DNA from 4 places in the Streptomyces sp. NPDC044003 genome. Region 1 is predicted to be linked to each of the others. Evidence: riboswitches for the same ligand, from Rfam matches in the RefSeq annotation. Region 1 holds a riboswitch; each other region holds the start of a gene.

Region 1 (3,234 bases):
TTGAAGTGGGGGTGGGCGCCGACCTTGGTGGCGACGACGATGTCGGAGCGGTTGCCCCGGGAGGCGAGCCAGCGGCCGATGACGGTCTCGGACTCGCCGCCCTCGTTGCCCTCGGCCCACGCGGAGTAGACGTCGGCGGAGTCGACGAAATTGCCGCCTGCGGCGGCGTAGGCGTCGAGGACGGCGAAGGACTCGGCCTCGTCGGCGGTCCAGCCGAAGACGTTGCCGCCCAGGGCCACGGGGAAGACGTGCAGGTCGGAGCTGCCCAGCGTGCGGAGAGAAGTCATGCGTCGATCAACCGCTTCCGCCGCCGGGCCTATTCCGGGTCGTCTCAGAGACTCAGGCCCTTGGAGCGGAGCCAGGCCGCCGGGTCGATGCCGTCGCCGCCGGCGGTGTGGACCTCCATGTGGAGGTGGGCGCCGGTGACGTTGCCGGTGGCGCCGACGCGGCCGATGGTCTCGCCGGTGCTCACGGTCTGGCCGGCGCTGACCAGCATGGAGGAGAGGTGGCAGTACCAGACCTCGGTGCCGTCCTCCAGCTCCAGAACGATCCGGTAGCCGTAGGAGCCGGACCAGCCCGCCGACTTGACGGTGGCGCCGTGGACCGCCTTGAGCGGGGTGCCCGTGGGGGCGGCGAAGTCGAGACCGGTGTGGTAGCCGGAGGACCACATCGAGCCGGCCTGCATGTAGGTGGCGGTGAGGGTGTACGAGGACACCGGCAGCGAGTAGCTGGCGGCGAGCTGGGCGAGGCGCTCGGCCTCGGCCGCCGCTTCCGCCTTCGCCTTGGCCTCCGCTTCGGCCTTCGCCTTGGCTTCCGCCTCGGCCTTCGCCTGCGCCTCGGCGGCCGCCTTCTCCGCCGCGTCCGCCTTCGCCTGCGCCTCGGCGGCGGCCTTCTCGGCGGCCGCCTTCTCCACGGCGGCGAGCTCGGCGGCGTCGGCGGAGGCCTGCTGCTGCTCGGCCTGCTGGAGGATGCGGGCGCGCAGGGCCTCGCCCGCGGCGGGGGCGGCGGCCTGCTCGGTGCGCTCGTCGGCCGCGGTGGTGTAGGTGGCGTCGGTGAGCGGGTTCGGGTTGGCGAGGGCCGCGGTGACCGGCGCGCTGTCCTCCTCGGGGAGGAGGTCGCCGACGCCGGGGAGGTCGTGGGCGTCCGGCAGGTTCAGGTCGGGGAGGTCCGGCAGCGAAATGGCCACCGGGGGCTTCTCCTGCGCGGTGGCGAGGCCGCCCGCGCCGACGGCCGCGATCACGCCGACGCCGAGGACGGTGGAGGAGCGGGCGAAGTTGGAGCGCTGCTTGACGACCCGGTGCCGGCCGCCGGAGCGGCTCTCGGCGCGGAGGGAGCCCTCGGTGGGGTTCCACTCGGTGTCCGGGGCGGCGGGACCCGCACCGCCACCGAAGGCATCGAAGGGGGCTTCGGGTGCGGGGGTGTTGGACGCCACGGGGGCGCGCTCCTTTCCTTCCGTCTCGCCTACCGGGTTAGCTGACGGGTTCGGAGCAGGAAGGTCTCCTACGGGCACGCTCGCACGAGTGCGAAGGGGCCCGATTCACCCCAAGTGGTGGTTCCCCGGTTCCTTTTCAGGATTCGGCGCGTGCGCACGGTGCCGCCTCTTGCGACGGCTGGGACGACCGCACTGCGTTATCGAACGTTAATAGACAGGGGGTCCCGATTCCAAGCCGTTCCCCTTGATCATTCATTGAATTGAGAGGTAATGACCCGACTTGACCCCCCTTCAGAGCGAGCCCGTCAAACACTCGCGATCTGACGTTAAGTCAATTGTTATCGCAGTGACACCCCTCGACTACGCCCGGTGACCGGACTCGCCCGGCGGCACCACCGGCATCGTCCGGCGCCGCTCGGGCTGCCCCGTCGCCGGGCGGCTCACCGCGAGCAGCGCCATGTCGTCGGTCGACCCGCCGCCCGTGTGGAGCCGTACGTCGTCCACGAGCGCGTCGAGCAGCTCCTCGGGCCCCGGAAAGATCCGCCCGGCGAGCCGCGCCGCCGGATCGTAGAAGACGCCCTGCGCGTTCCGCGCCTCCGAGAGGCCGTCCGTGTAGAAGAGCAGCGTCGCGCCCGGCGGGAACAGTCGCGCCTCGGCCCGGTCCGGCCACGCCGCCAGGTCGCCCATGCCGAGCGGCAGCGCCGCCTCGCCCGGCTCCAGCGAGTCGAGGCGCCCGTCCGCGTGCAGCATCAGCGGCGGCGGGTGCCCGCGGTTGACGACCCGTACGAAACCGTCGAAGGTCCCGCTCCCGTCGGCGCGCGGGATCTCGGCGAGCACCGCCGTGGTGAACCCCTCGAAGGCGTCGAGCCCGTGCCGGCGGGTGCCCTCCCGGGCCAGCGCCCGTTCGAGGCGCTGCGCCACGCCCTCCAGGTTCCGCTCCTGCTCCGCCGCCTCCCGGAAGGCCCCGATGACGACGGCGACGGCCTCCACCGCGTCCATCCCCTTGCCCCGGACGTCCCCGACCACGAGCCGCACCCCGTGCGGGGTGTCCTGGACGGCGAACAGGTCCCCGCCGATGAACGCGTCGGCCTGCGCCGCCTCGTACCGCGCGGCGCACTGCAGCCCGCCGATCCGCTCGGCGGGCATCGGCAGCACCGCCTTCTGCGCGGTCTCCGCGATGACCCGCGCCGAGGCGAGCCGCTCGCCGCTGCGGCGCACGACCCGGTTGATGAGGAGCGCGAGCGCGGAGACGGTGACGACGGTCAGGGTCTCGGTGAGGGCGGGGATCTCGTCGACGGTGCCGTTGTAGACGTGCAGCCCGATCGAGGCGAGGACGGCGGCGATCCCGGTGAGCAGGGTGGTCAGCAGGGAGAAGAGGGGCGCGGCGATCAGCGGGGCGGCGGAGAAGAGCGGCGCCGCCGTGTACTCGGGCGGTGTCGCCAGGTCGAAGACGACACCGCCCAGGATGACCAGCGGGGGCAGCGCACGGATGAACCGCCGGGCACCGCGGTACGCGGGGCGGCCGCTCTCACCGCCCCGCCGCCCTCCGCCCGCCGCTCCTAGGGGGTGCCCCACCTGTGCTCTCCTGCCCGGTCCGACCGGCCGCGGTCCGCACCGCGCCCTCCCAGGGTGGCCGCCGCCGGACGGGGCGGCGACTCCCACGGGGCCGAGTGGGCGTACACCCCCCTTGGACGGTCCCTAGGGGGCCCCGCCCTCCGCGAGCCGTCCGCCCCGGGCGAGCAGCGCCATCGCCGCCGCGCACACCAGGCCCACCGCGCACAGCACCAGCCACGGCGCCGCCG
Region 2 (3,234 bases), on a different contig from region 1:
CGAGGCCCTGATCGCCCCGGCGTTCCTCGACACCGAGGTCGAGCGGCTGGTGCGCAACCGTCTCGACGAGATCCCGCACGAGACGGCCAACCCGGCCCGCCGCGCCGCCAAGCAGCTCTCCAAGGAGCTGTTCCCGGCCGAGTCCCGGATGTCCCGGCCGCGCCAGGGCACCGAGGAGACCGTCGCCGCGATCGACGCCGCCGCCGTCCGCGCCTTCTTCGAGGCGCACGTGCGGCCCGGCACGGCCACCGCCGTGGTCGTCGGCGACCTGACGGGCGTCGACCTCGACAAGGTCCTCGCCGAGACGCTGGGCGCCTGGACCGGTGAGCCGGCCGAGCCGCTCCCGATGCCGCCGATCACCGCCGACGACAGCGGACGGGTCGTCATCGTGGACCGTCCCGGCGCCGTGCAGACGCAGCTGCTCATCGGCCGGATCGGCCCGGACCGGCACGACCGCGTCTGGCCGGCCCAGGTCCTCGGCACGTACTGCCTCGGCGGCACCCTGACCTCGCGTCTGGACCGGGTCCTGCGCGAGGAGAAGGGCTACACGTACGGCGTGCGGGCCTTCGGTCAGGTGCTCCGCTCGGACGCCGAGGGGAACGGCGCCGCGATGCTCGCCATCAGCGGATCCTTCGACACCCCCAACACCGGCCCGGCACTTGAGGACCTGTGGAAGGTGCTGCGCACGCTCGCAGCCGAGGGCCTCACCGACGCCGAGCGCGAGACGGCCGTGCAGAACCTGGTGGGCGTGGCACCCCTCAAGTACGAGACGGCCGCCTCCGTCGCCGGGACGCTCGCCGACCAGGTGGAGCAGCACCTCCCGGACGACTTCCAGGCCCAGTTGTACGCGCGCCTGGCGGAGACCGGCACGGTCGAGGCGACGGCCGCCGTGGTCAGCGCCTTCCCGGTGGACCGCCTCGTCACCGTCCTCGTCGGCGACGCGGCGCAGATCGCGGAGCCGGTGCGCGCCCTCGGCATCGGTGAAGTGACCGTCGTGACGGGCTGATTCCGGCCCCGAGGCGACAACAGGAGGACCCTGACGACCTAGTTCGTCGGGGTCCTCCGCTTTGTCCGTATTGCAGGTAAGAGTGATCGTTTGCCCTGTGGCATGTCTTACAAAAGGCGTGTCTGGTTGGTGATTGAAAGACGATCCGCATAGCGTCGGTGCGACTGTTCGTCAGTTGCACGTGCCGCATCCGCGGCATCGGACAGTCATCGCCGAGTCCCCGTCAGGCGCGAGCCTGGGGAGCCGGGGACCCACACGTAGTCCCTGGGGTGAATCGGGCGCCTTCGTCTCGACGGAGGGGCTCGTAGGAGACCTTCCTGCTCCGAACCCGTCAGCTAACCCGGTAGGCGAGAAGGAAGGAAAGGATCAGCCTCTACATGGCGTTCACCCGTGCCACCGGGAAGCATCGTGGTCCGAGCCGGATGGCGCGCCGCAGCGTGGGCATCGCCGGCGTCGCGACGCTCGCCACCACCGGCGTCATCGGAACCCTCGCCTCCCCGGCGCTCGCCGCCGACACGGACAACCGCTCCGTCGAGGACACCGGCCTCACCCAGGTGATCACCGAGGACTCCCTCGTCGACCCGATCAACGCCCAGGCCGCCGCCCAGGAGCAGGAGGCCGACGAGGCCATCGCCAAGGCGAAGGCCAAGGCCGAGGCGAAGCGCAAGGCCGAGGCCCGCGCCAAGGAGATCCGCCTGGAGCGCGAGCGCGCCGCCCGCGAGGCCGAGCGTCGCCGCCTGGCCTCCTTCCAGCTCCCCGTCGCCGGCTCGTACGTCTCCACCGGCTACAAGGCCGGCGGCTCGCTCTGGTCCTCCGGCAGCCACTCCGGCATCGACTTCCACGCCGCCTACGGCACCCGGGTCGTCTCCGTCGGCTCCGGCACCGTCGTCGAGGCCGGCTGGGGCGGGGCGTACGGCAACAACATCGTGATCCGGATGAACGACGGCACGTACACCCAGTACGGCCACCTCTCCTCCATCGGGGTCTACGTCGGCCAGACCGTCGAGCCGGGCCAGCAGATAGGCGTCTCGGGCTCGAGCGGCAACTCCACCGGCCCCCACCTCCACTTCGAGGCGCGCACGAGCCCCGAGTACGGCTCGGACATCAACCCTGTCGCGTACCTCCGCGCCCGCGGCGTCCAGGTCTGACCCGGCCTCCGCCGCACACCGCGTCGCAAAAGCCCCGGCTCGTACTGAGCCGGGGCTTTTCGCTGGCCAAAAGATATCCATGGATTCCGCTGGGGCATCGGAAATTCCGGCGCGCTGCAATAGAGTCGCAGATCGGGCGCAGAACAGGCGCCGACGGAATTGACTCGCGCGGACCAAGGCGGAGGTCGGACATGCGCATTCCCGCGCACTCGGTATGCACGGCGATCCGGGACGACATCGTCTCCGGCGTGTTCGAGCGGGGCAGCCGGCTGACCGAGGAGCAGCTCGCCCGCCGGTACGGGGTCTCCCGCGTCCCGGTCCGCGAGGCGCTGCGCACCCTGGAGTCGGAGGGCTTCGTCGTCACCCGCCGCCACGCGGGCGCCCATGTCGCCGAGCCGACCGAGCAGGAGGCGGCCGATCTGCTGGACATGCGGGCGCTGCTCGAACCGCTGGGGGCCGCGCGGGCCGCGCAGCGGCGCACCGAGGCACACCTCAAGGTGCTGCGCGGCCTGGTCAGGCTGGGGCAGGAGCGGGCCAGGCGCGGGCAGGGCGAGGATCTGCGCTCGCTCGGCGGCTGGTTCCACGAGACGCTCGCCCAGGCCTCCGGAAGCCCGGCCCTGACGGCGCTGCTCACCCAGCTGCGGCACAAGATCGCCTGGACGCACGTGGTGGACCAGCCGGCCCAGCCGGTGGAGGCCTGGGCCGAGCACGGCGCGATCGTGGACGCCGTGGCGCGCGGCGACGCCGAGCGGGCGAGGTCGCTGACCGCGCTGCACGCGGAGCGTTCGATGTCGCTGCACCGGCTCAAAACCCCGGAGCGAGGCCGTGTGAGGGTTTCGCAACATGCCGTCAACACGGCGAGTGCCCGGAATTAACGCGCACACCGTATACAAAGAATAGGCATTCGGCCGCGCTTTTTGTGCTGCCCGGAAATAGGCCCGTGCAATGCGAATGGCCGTGGCCGCCGGAATTTCGGCGGCCACGGCCATTCGCCGTGCGGGGGACCGGGATCAGACGGTCTCGGGGAGCTCGTCCAGGCCCTCGGCGACCAGCTTCGCCAGGCGGTCGAGGGCGTCCTCG
Region 3 (3,234 bases), on a different contig from region 1:
CTCCGGGTTGGTGACGAAGAGGTCGTCGCCGACGATCTGGACCTTGGCGCCCAGCTTGTCGGTGAGGACCTTCCAGCCGGCCCAGTCGTCCTCGAACAGCGGGTCCTCGATGGAGACCATCGGGTACGCGGAGACGAGCTCCTCGTAGTACTCGGTCATCTCGGCGGCCGAGCGGGACTTGCCCTCGAACTCGTACGTGCCGTCCTTGTAGAACTCGGACGCGGCGACGTCGAGCGCGAGCGCGACATCGGAGCCCGGGGTGTAGCCGGCCTCCTTGATGGCCTCGACGATGAGGTCGAGGGCGGCGCGGTTCGACTCCAGGTTCGGGGCGAAGCCGCCCTCGTCGCCGAGGCCGGTGGAGAGGCCCTTGCGCTTCAGCACGCCCTTGAGCGTGTGGTAGATCTCGGCACCCCAGCGGAGGGCCTCGGAGAAGGACTCCGCGCCGATCGGGGCGATCATGAACTCCTGGATGTCCACGTTGGAGTCGGCGTGCGACCCACCGTTGAGGATGTTCATCATCGGAACGGGCAGCAGGTGCGCGTTCGGGCCGCCCAGGTAGCGGAAGAGAGGCAGGTCGCTGGCCTCGGAGGCGGCGTGCGCGACGGCGAGGGAGACGCCGAGGATGGCGTTGGCGCCGAGCGAGCCCTTGTTCTCGGTGGCGTCCAGGTCGAACATGGCCTGGTCGATCAGGCGCTGCTCGGTGGCGTCGTAGCCGACGAGCTCCGGGCCGATCTGCTCGATGACGGCGAGGACGGCCTTCTCGACACCCTTGCCCTGGTAGCGGTTGGGGTCACCGTCGCGAAGCTCGATGGCCTCGAACGCACCGGTGGAGGCGCCGGACGGAACAGCAGCACGACCGGTGCTGCCGTCGTCGAGGCCGACCTCGACCTCGACCGTGGGGTTGCCTCGGGAGTCCAGGATTTCCCGGGCTACGACGACGTCGATGGACGGCACGAGCATCTCCTTCTGGGATGTGACGCTGGATGTGACGCAAGGTCGTGCAGGGTCGCGTGGCCTTGCGACAAGAGCCTAACCGGCTCGGGGGCTCCGGCCCGCCGTGCGCCCGCCCCCTGGGACGAAAAAGGACCCAAGGGCACGCATCCCGGGACGAAGGACCCCAGATCTACTGGACGGTAACCGTGGAGTGCTCCCGGAAAAGGGGAAACCCCGGTCCGGCGCGCACGGGGGAAGGGGCACGCCGGACCGGGGTGGTCACCGCGGGAGGGTCGTCGGGGCCGCGTGAGCCGCCGGACTCACGCGAGCCGCCGGGCTCACTTCAGGTGGAGCTGCTGACCCGGGTAGATGAGGTCGGCGTTCTCGACGACGCCCTTGTTCAGCTCGAAGAGCTTGGCCCAGCCGCCCTTGACGCCGTGCGCCTGGGCGATCTTGCTGAGGGTGTCGCCGGCGACGACCTTGTACTCGCCGTCACCCTTCTTGACCTTCTTGCCGGTCGGGGTGGTGACGGTCTTGGGGGCCTTGCGCTGCTCGCTGCGGGTGGTCGGCTGCTCGGCGCGACGCTCCTGCTGCTTCGGGGCGGCCTGCTGCGGGGCGGCCTGCTGGGGCGCGCTCTGCTGCGGGGCGGTCTCGGCGGCGCCGCCGTCGTAGGAGGCGCTGGAGAGGCCGACGCCGCAGCTCGGCCAGGCACCCTTGCCCTGGCCCGCGAGGACCTTCTCGGCGATGGTGATCTGCTGGGCCTTCGAGGCCAGGTCGGCGCGCGGGGCGTAGGCGGTGCCACCGAAGGCGGCCCAGGTGGAGTTGGTGAACTGCAGGCCGCCGTAGAAGCCGTTGCCGGTGTTGATGGACCAGTTGCCGCCGGACTCGCACTGGGCGACGGTGTCCCACTCGGCGGTGGTGGCGGCCGAGGCGGTGCCCGCGGTCAGCAGCGGGGCGGCGACGGCGACACCGGTGACGCCGACGAGCGCGGCGACCTGGGTGGCCTTGGAGGGACGACGGTGTTTGCCCTTGGCGGAAAACAGCATGGGGATTCTCCTCACCGACGCCTGTGAGGTGAGCTGTCGGGTTCGGGCCGGAAAGTTGCCCGGCCGCGTGTCCTTGCACGCGGCTTCACCCCAAGCCGATCGTCGGCCGTCTGTCTCAACGGCCGGGACCGGCACTTACCTTGGGTCCCCCACTCCTGCCTTCGGCGCTTGCGCGACGACTGTTCCCATCGGCCGACGGCAGGATTCGGCGTTTCGGTCGACGGGGCCCGCGGTGGCGAGCGGTGACGACCGTAGACACAGACCCACCGGAAGTTCAAAGAGGCTCATTGCGGAAAAATCGCCCCTACTTGCCCTCCGGTGGGCGGTGTTTGCGCAGGTGAGAGGTGACAGAAGCAAAGTTTGCGGACGTGACACGCCAGTTGGGACGAAGAGACCCATGTCTCACTTGCCCAGAACCGGACATAAGCCCGCGAACTAGCCCGCCGTCGCCGTCGAACCGGCCGTCAGGTCGAGGCTCTGACCAGGCAGGATGAGGTTCGGATCGGTGCCCACCGTGTGCTTGTTGGCGTCGTAGAGGGCGGTCCAGCCTCCGGGGAGTTCGTTCTCCTCCGCAATTCCGGACAGGCTGTCACCCGGCTGCACGGTGTACTCGCCCGAAGTGCCCTGACTGTCCGTTGCGCCCGAATTCTTCGCTTCGTCAGTCACCGGCGTGGCGTCGACCTCCTCCCCGGACTTGTCCACACCCGAAGCGTGTCGACCGGTTTCGGACGAGCCGCCCGTTGTGTCGGATTCCTCCGGGGCGGCCTCGCCCCGGTGCTTACCGGTGCCGGGCATGGCCGACGGCACGTCACCCTTCGGCGTCTCGGACGAATCCGGCGTACCGGGCGTAACGGACGCGTCGGGGGTGACCGGGGTCGCGGGAGTGGTGGGCGTCGCCGGGGTGGCGGGCGTGGCGGAGGTCGCCGGGGCGGTCGGCGTGGCGGGCGTCGCCGGGGTGGCGGGCGTCGCGGACGCGGCGGACCGGCCCGCGGCCGAGCCTTCGTTCCCCGTGGTGCGGTTGGACTCGGGGAGGGGGCCCGTGGGGGTGGTCGGGACGGCGGCCGGGCCGGGGTTCACGCCGGTGGCCTTGCCGTCGTTCTTCAGGCCGGCGATCGGCGCGCAGGTGGCCCACTCGTCGCTGCCCTTGGCGAGCGCCTTCTCGGCCATCGCGATCTGCTGGGCACGGCTGGCCAGGTCGGGGCTGGGCGCGTACGTGAGGCCGCCGTTCCGCTCCCAGCTGTCCTGGGTGAACTGG
Region 4 (3,234 bases), on a different contig from region 1:
GGACGCTCGCTATGTCCTGCCCGAGTTCACGGAGCGGACCAGCTTCGGAACCCGGACCCTCGATCCGTACTCGAAGCTCCTCGAAGCCCGGATCGTCTTCCTCGGCACACCCATCGACGAGACCTCGGCCAACGACGTCATCGCGCAGTTCCTGCACCTCGACTACGCGGCGCCCGGCCAGGACATCTCGCTCTACATCAACTCCCCCGGCGGCTCGATCAGCGCCATGACCGCGATCCACGACACGATGCGGACGCTCTCCTGCGACGTGGAGACCACCTGCCTGGGCCAGGCCGCGTCCACCGCCGCCGTCCTGCTCGCCGCCGGCACCCCCGGCAAGCGGATGGTCCTCCCCGGCGCCCGCATCACCCTCCGGCAGCCGGCCATGGACGAGCCCCTCCAGGGACAGCCGAGCGACCTCGACATCCACGCGCGCGAACTGCTGAGGCTGCGCGCCCTGGTGGCCGGGATGCTCACCGAGTACACCGGGCAGAGCCGGGAGCGGATCGACGCCGACATCGACCGCCTCAGCGTCCTGGACGCGCCCGCGGCCGTCGCGTACGGACTGGTGGACCACGTGATCACGAGCCGGCGCGACACCGGCGCGGCGCGGTGAGCCGGCCGTGGTGCCCGAGCTGCCGCCGCTGCCCGCGCTGACCCGCGCCGAGGGTGAGTTGATCGACGCGTACCTCGAAGTCGTCGACCTCCTGGGGAAGATCAACCCATCCAGGGGTACGCATACCTATGGGGCGCTGCGCGCGGCACAGGCCCTGGTGGGACGCGCGGAGGCGCTGCGCGAGGCCCTGACGCTCATGCATATGCGGGGCGAGAGCGAGGTCCACGCGGACACTCTGGCGCGCGCCCTACGGGTGTTGGACGGCGAGCGCCGCGCCGACCGCGTCACCGTCCCCCGCACGCGGGCTAGTTGACATTCCGGCATGTCGTGTCGAGGTCCGGTCGGCCGACACGGATCGCAGAATCGCTCCCCCGTTCGGCGTAGTCGACGAGTCGACATATGGGGCGGGTGAGTTGCGCAACAGGTGTACGCATTTGGCGGAATGGGACGTTCCGCCGCTGGTGCGGGGCTCGTCGGTCAAACCTCCGAAGATCACAAAGCCCGCCTGTCCACCCGTATGGATCAGTCGTGAGGAGCCTCACATATCGCCGTTTCAGCTCGGATTTCGCCCTGGTTGTGGGTCAAGATCCCTGTCGACGACAAGCCCCCGCCATCCGCGGCGGGGCGGTCCGGGCGGACGCCGAGTCCTGCCGCTGTCCCGGACGTCTGGTCGACAGGAGTGGATCGGCAGGAGTGGAGGACCCGAGCAGTACGGGACGTACGCGCTGTTTCTCGCAGCGGGGCCGTCCCTTGGGGTGAAGCCGCAGCCGCGGCCGGGCATCTTCGCCAGTCCGAACCCGACAGGTCATCCTTCGCAGGCGGCTGACGAAGGGTTGCGCATGACTGCGCAGATGCACGTCCCGTCCCTGCTGTCCCGGGCCGGAGCCGTCTCGGCTCTCACCCTCGCCGCCGTCGGCGGCACGTTGCTCGCACCAGGTGCGGCACCCGAGGCCCAGGCAGCCACCACATACGCGAACAAGGCACTGAGCGTCGCCGCGTCCAAGAAGGGAGCCCCGTACCGGTACGGGAGCGCCGGACCCTCCAGGTTCGACTGCTCCGGTCTGACGCTCTACGCGTACAAGCAGGCGGGCAAGTCGCTGCCCCGCACCGCGCAGCAGCAGTACAACAACACCCGGCACATCTCCGCGTCCAGCAGACAGAAGGGGGACCTGGTCTTCTTCCACTCCGGCGGGAGCGTCTACCACGTGGGCATCTACGCCGGCAGCGGCAAGATCTGGCACTCGCCCAAGACGGGATCCTGGGTGAAGCTCGACGCGATCTGGACGTCGAAGGTCTACTACGGCCGCGTCCGATGACGCCCGCCGGCCTCTGACCCCGCCCCAGGGGTGCGGTGGCGCCGCCGCACCCCTGCGCCGGGACTCTCACCCCCTAGACGTACGAGGCGGTCGCCGGGGTCCACGGGAGGGTGATCCAGACCGTCTTCCCGCCCTCCTCGGTCGGTGTGACCGAGAGCCGGCCGCCCGCCTCCGCCGCCAGGGAGCGGATGATGACCATGCCCCGGCCGTTGTCCTGCTGGACCGCCGCCGGGAGCCGGCGGGGCCAGCGCGGGTGGCTGTCGGTGACGCCGATGTGGAGTCGCTCCTCGCGCTCCAGACGGACGTCGATGGTGAAGGTGGGTGACTGCCCGAAGGTGTGCAGGACGGCGTTGGTGGCCAGTTCCGAGACCATCAGGCGGATCCCGTCCGCCAGGTCGTCCGCACCGTCCAGACCCCACCCGTCGAGGACCTCCGCGACGAACCGCCGGGCCGTGGGGACCGACGCGGGATCGCTCGGCAGAGTGACGGATGCTTCCTGATGGTCTGCCATGGCGACGCTGTCCCTTTCCCGCCGGGGCTTCCGCCCCGGATCGCGCTTCGCGTCAGAGTCCCACCGATCGTGCCGCCCCGGCAGGCGTTCCACCAAGATATGTCCCCATCTGTCGCCCGAAGCGGTGAACTCTGCTGTCCGTGACCGCTCTTGGACCACCCGACGGTCCGTCAGACCTGGGGTGCGGTCCGCAGGATCGTTTCCACCGCCCGCGTGATCTCCGCGTCCGTCAGATCGGCCCGGGCCGTGAGCCGCAGCCGCGAGATGCCGTCGGGGACGGACGGGGGCCGGAAGCAGCCGACCGCCAGGCCCTGTTCACGGCAGTCCGCCGCCCAGCGCAGCGCCGCCTCCGGGGAGGGCGCGTGCACCGAGACGACGGCCGCGTCGGGCCGGGCGGCGGTGAGGCCGGCCTCCGTGAGGAGCCGGTGCAGCGTCGCGGCGACGGTACGGGCCCGCTCGGCGAGGCCCGGTTCGGCCACGATCAGACGCAGGGCCGCCAGCGCGCCGCCGGCGGCGGCCGGGGCGAGCCCGGTGTCGAAGATGAAGGTGCGGGCCGCGTTCACCAGGTGCTCGATCACCCGGGCCGGGCCGAGCACGGCGCCGCCCTGGCTGCCGAGGGACTTCGAGAGGGTGAGGGTGGCGACGACGTCCTCGTCGCCCGCGAGCCCCGCCTCGTGCAGGGCGCCCCGGCCGCCCTCGCCGAGGACGCCGAAGCCGTGGGCGTCGTCGACGACGAGTCCGGCACCGTGCGCGCGGCAGGCGTCGGCGAGCTCGCCCAGCGGCGCCTTGTC

The links. Region 1 has a riboswitch for cyclic di-AMP ahead of AC07AW_RS35090 (M23 family metallopeptidase). Riboswitches for the same ligand answer to the same signal wherever they lie in the genome.
Region 2: another riboswitch for cyclic di-AMP. It lies ahead of AC07AW_RS29715 (M23 family metallopeptidase); the one in region 1 lies ahead of AC07AW_RS35090 (M23 family metallopeptidase).
Region 3: another riboswitch for cyclic di-AMP. It lies ahead of AC07AW_RS32875 (transglycosylase family protein); the one in region 1 lies ahead of AC07AW_RS35090 (M23 family metallopeptidase).
Region 4: another riboswitch for cyclic di-AMP. It lies ahead of AC07AW_RS26780 (C40 family peptidase); the one in region 1 lies ahead of AC07AW_RS35090 (M23 family metallopeptidase).

What each region holds. Positions count from the first base shown of each region.
Region 1 is NZ_JBWKFA010000013.1:753-3,986, forward strand. It holds gene AC07AW_RS35085 (aldo/keto reductase) at 1-287, opposite strand, end outside; gene AC07AW_RS35090 (M23 family metallopeptidase) at 332-1,432, opposite strand; cyclic di-AMP (ydaO/yuaA leader) riboswitch at 1,444-1,591, opposite strand; gene AC07AW_RS35095 (PP2C family protein-serine/threonine phosphatase) at 1,793-3,007, opposite strand; gene AC07AW_RS35100 (MFS transporter) at 3,131-3,234, opposite strand, start outside.
Region 2 is NZ_JBWKFA010000008.1:328,699-331,932, reverse strand. It holds gene AC07AW_RS29720 (M16 family metallopeptidase) at 1-1,006, shown strand, start outside; cyclic di-AMP (ydaO/yuaA leader) riboswitch at 1,207-1,371, shown strand; gene AC07AW_RS29715 (M23 family metallopeptidase) at 1,384-2,154, shown strand; gene AC07AW_RS29710 (GntR family transcriptional regulator) at 2,346-3,029, shown strand; gene AC07AW_RS29705 (HPr family phosphocarrier protein) at 3,165-3,234, opposite strand, start outside.
Region 3 is NZ_JBWKFA010000010.1:201,006-204,239, reverse strand. It holds gene eno (phosphopyruvate hydratase) at 1-960, opposite strand, end outside; gene AC07AW_RS32875 (transglycosylase family protein) at 1,272-1,979, opposite strand; cyclic di-AMP (ydaO/yuaA leader) riboswitch at 1,983-2,156, opposite strand; gene AC07AW_RS32870 (transglycosylase family protein) at 2,415-3,234, opposite strand, start outside.
Region 4 is NZ_JBWKFA010000007.1:145,490-148,723, reverse strand. It holds gene AC07AW_RS26790 (ATP-dependent Clp protease proteolytic subunit) at 1-616, shown strand, start outside; gene AC07AW_RS26785 (hypothetical protein) at 624-929, shown strand; cyclic di-AMP (ydaO/yuaA leader) riboswitch at 1,330-1,452, shown strand; gene AC07AW_RS26780 (C40 family peptidase) at 1,456-1,932, shown strand; gene AC07AW_RS26775 (ATP-binding protein) at 2,006-2,443, opposite strand; gene AC07AW_RS26770 (8-amino-7-oxononanoate synthase) at 2,614-3,234, opposite strand, start outside.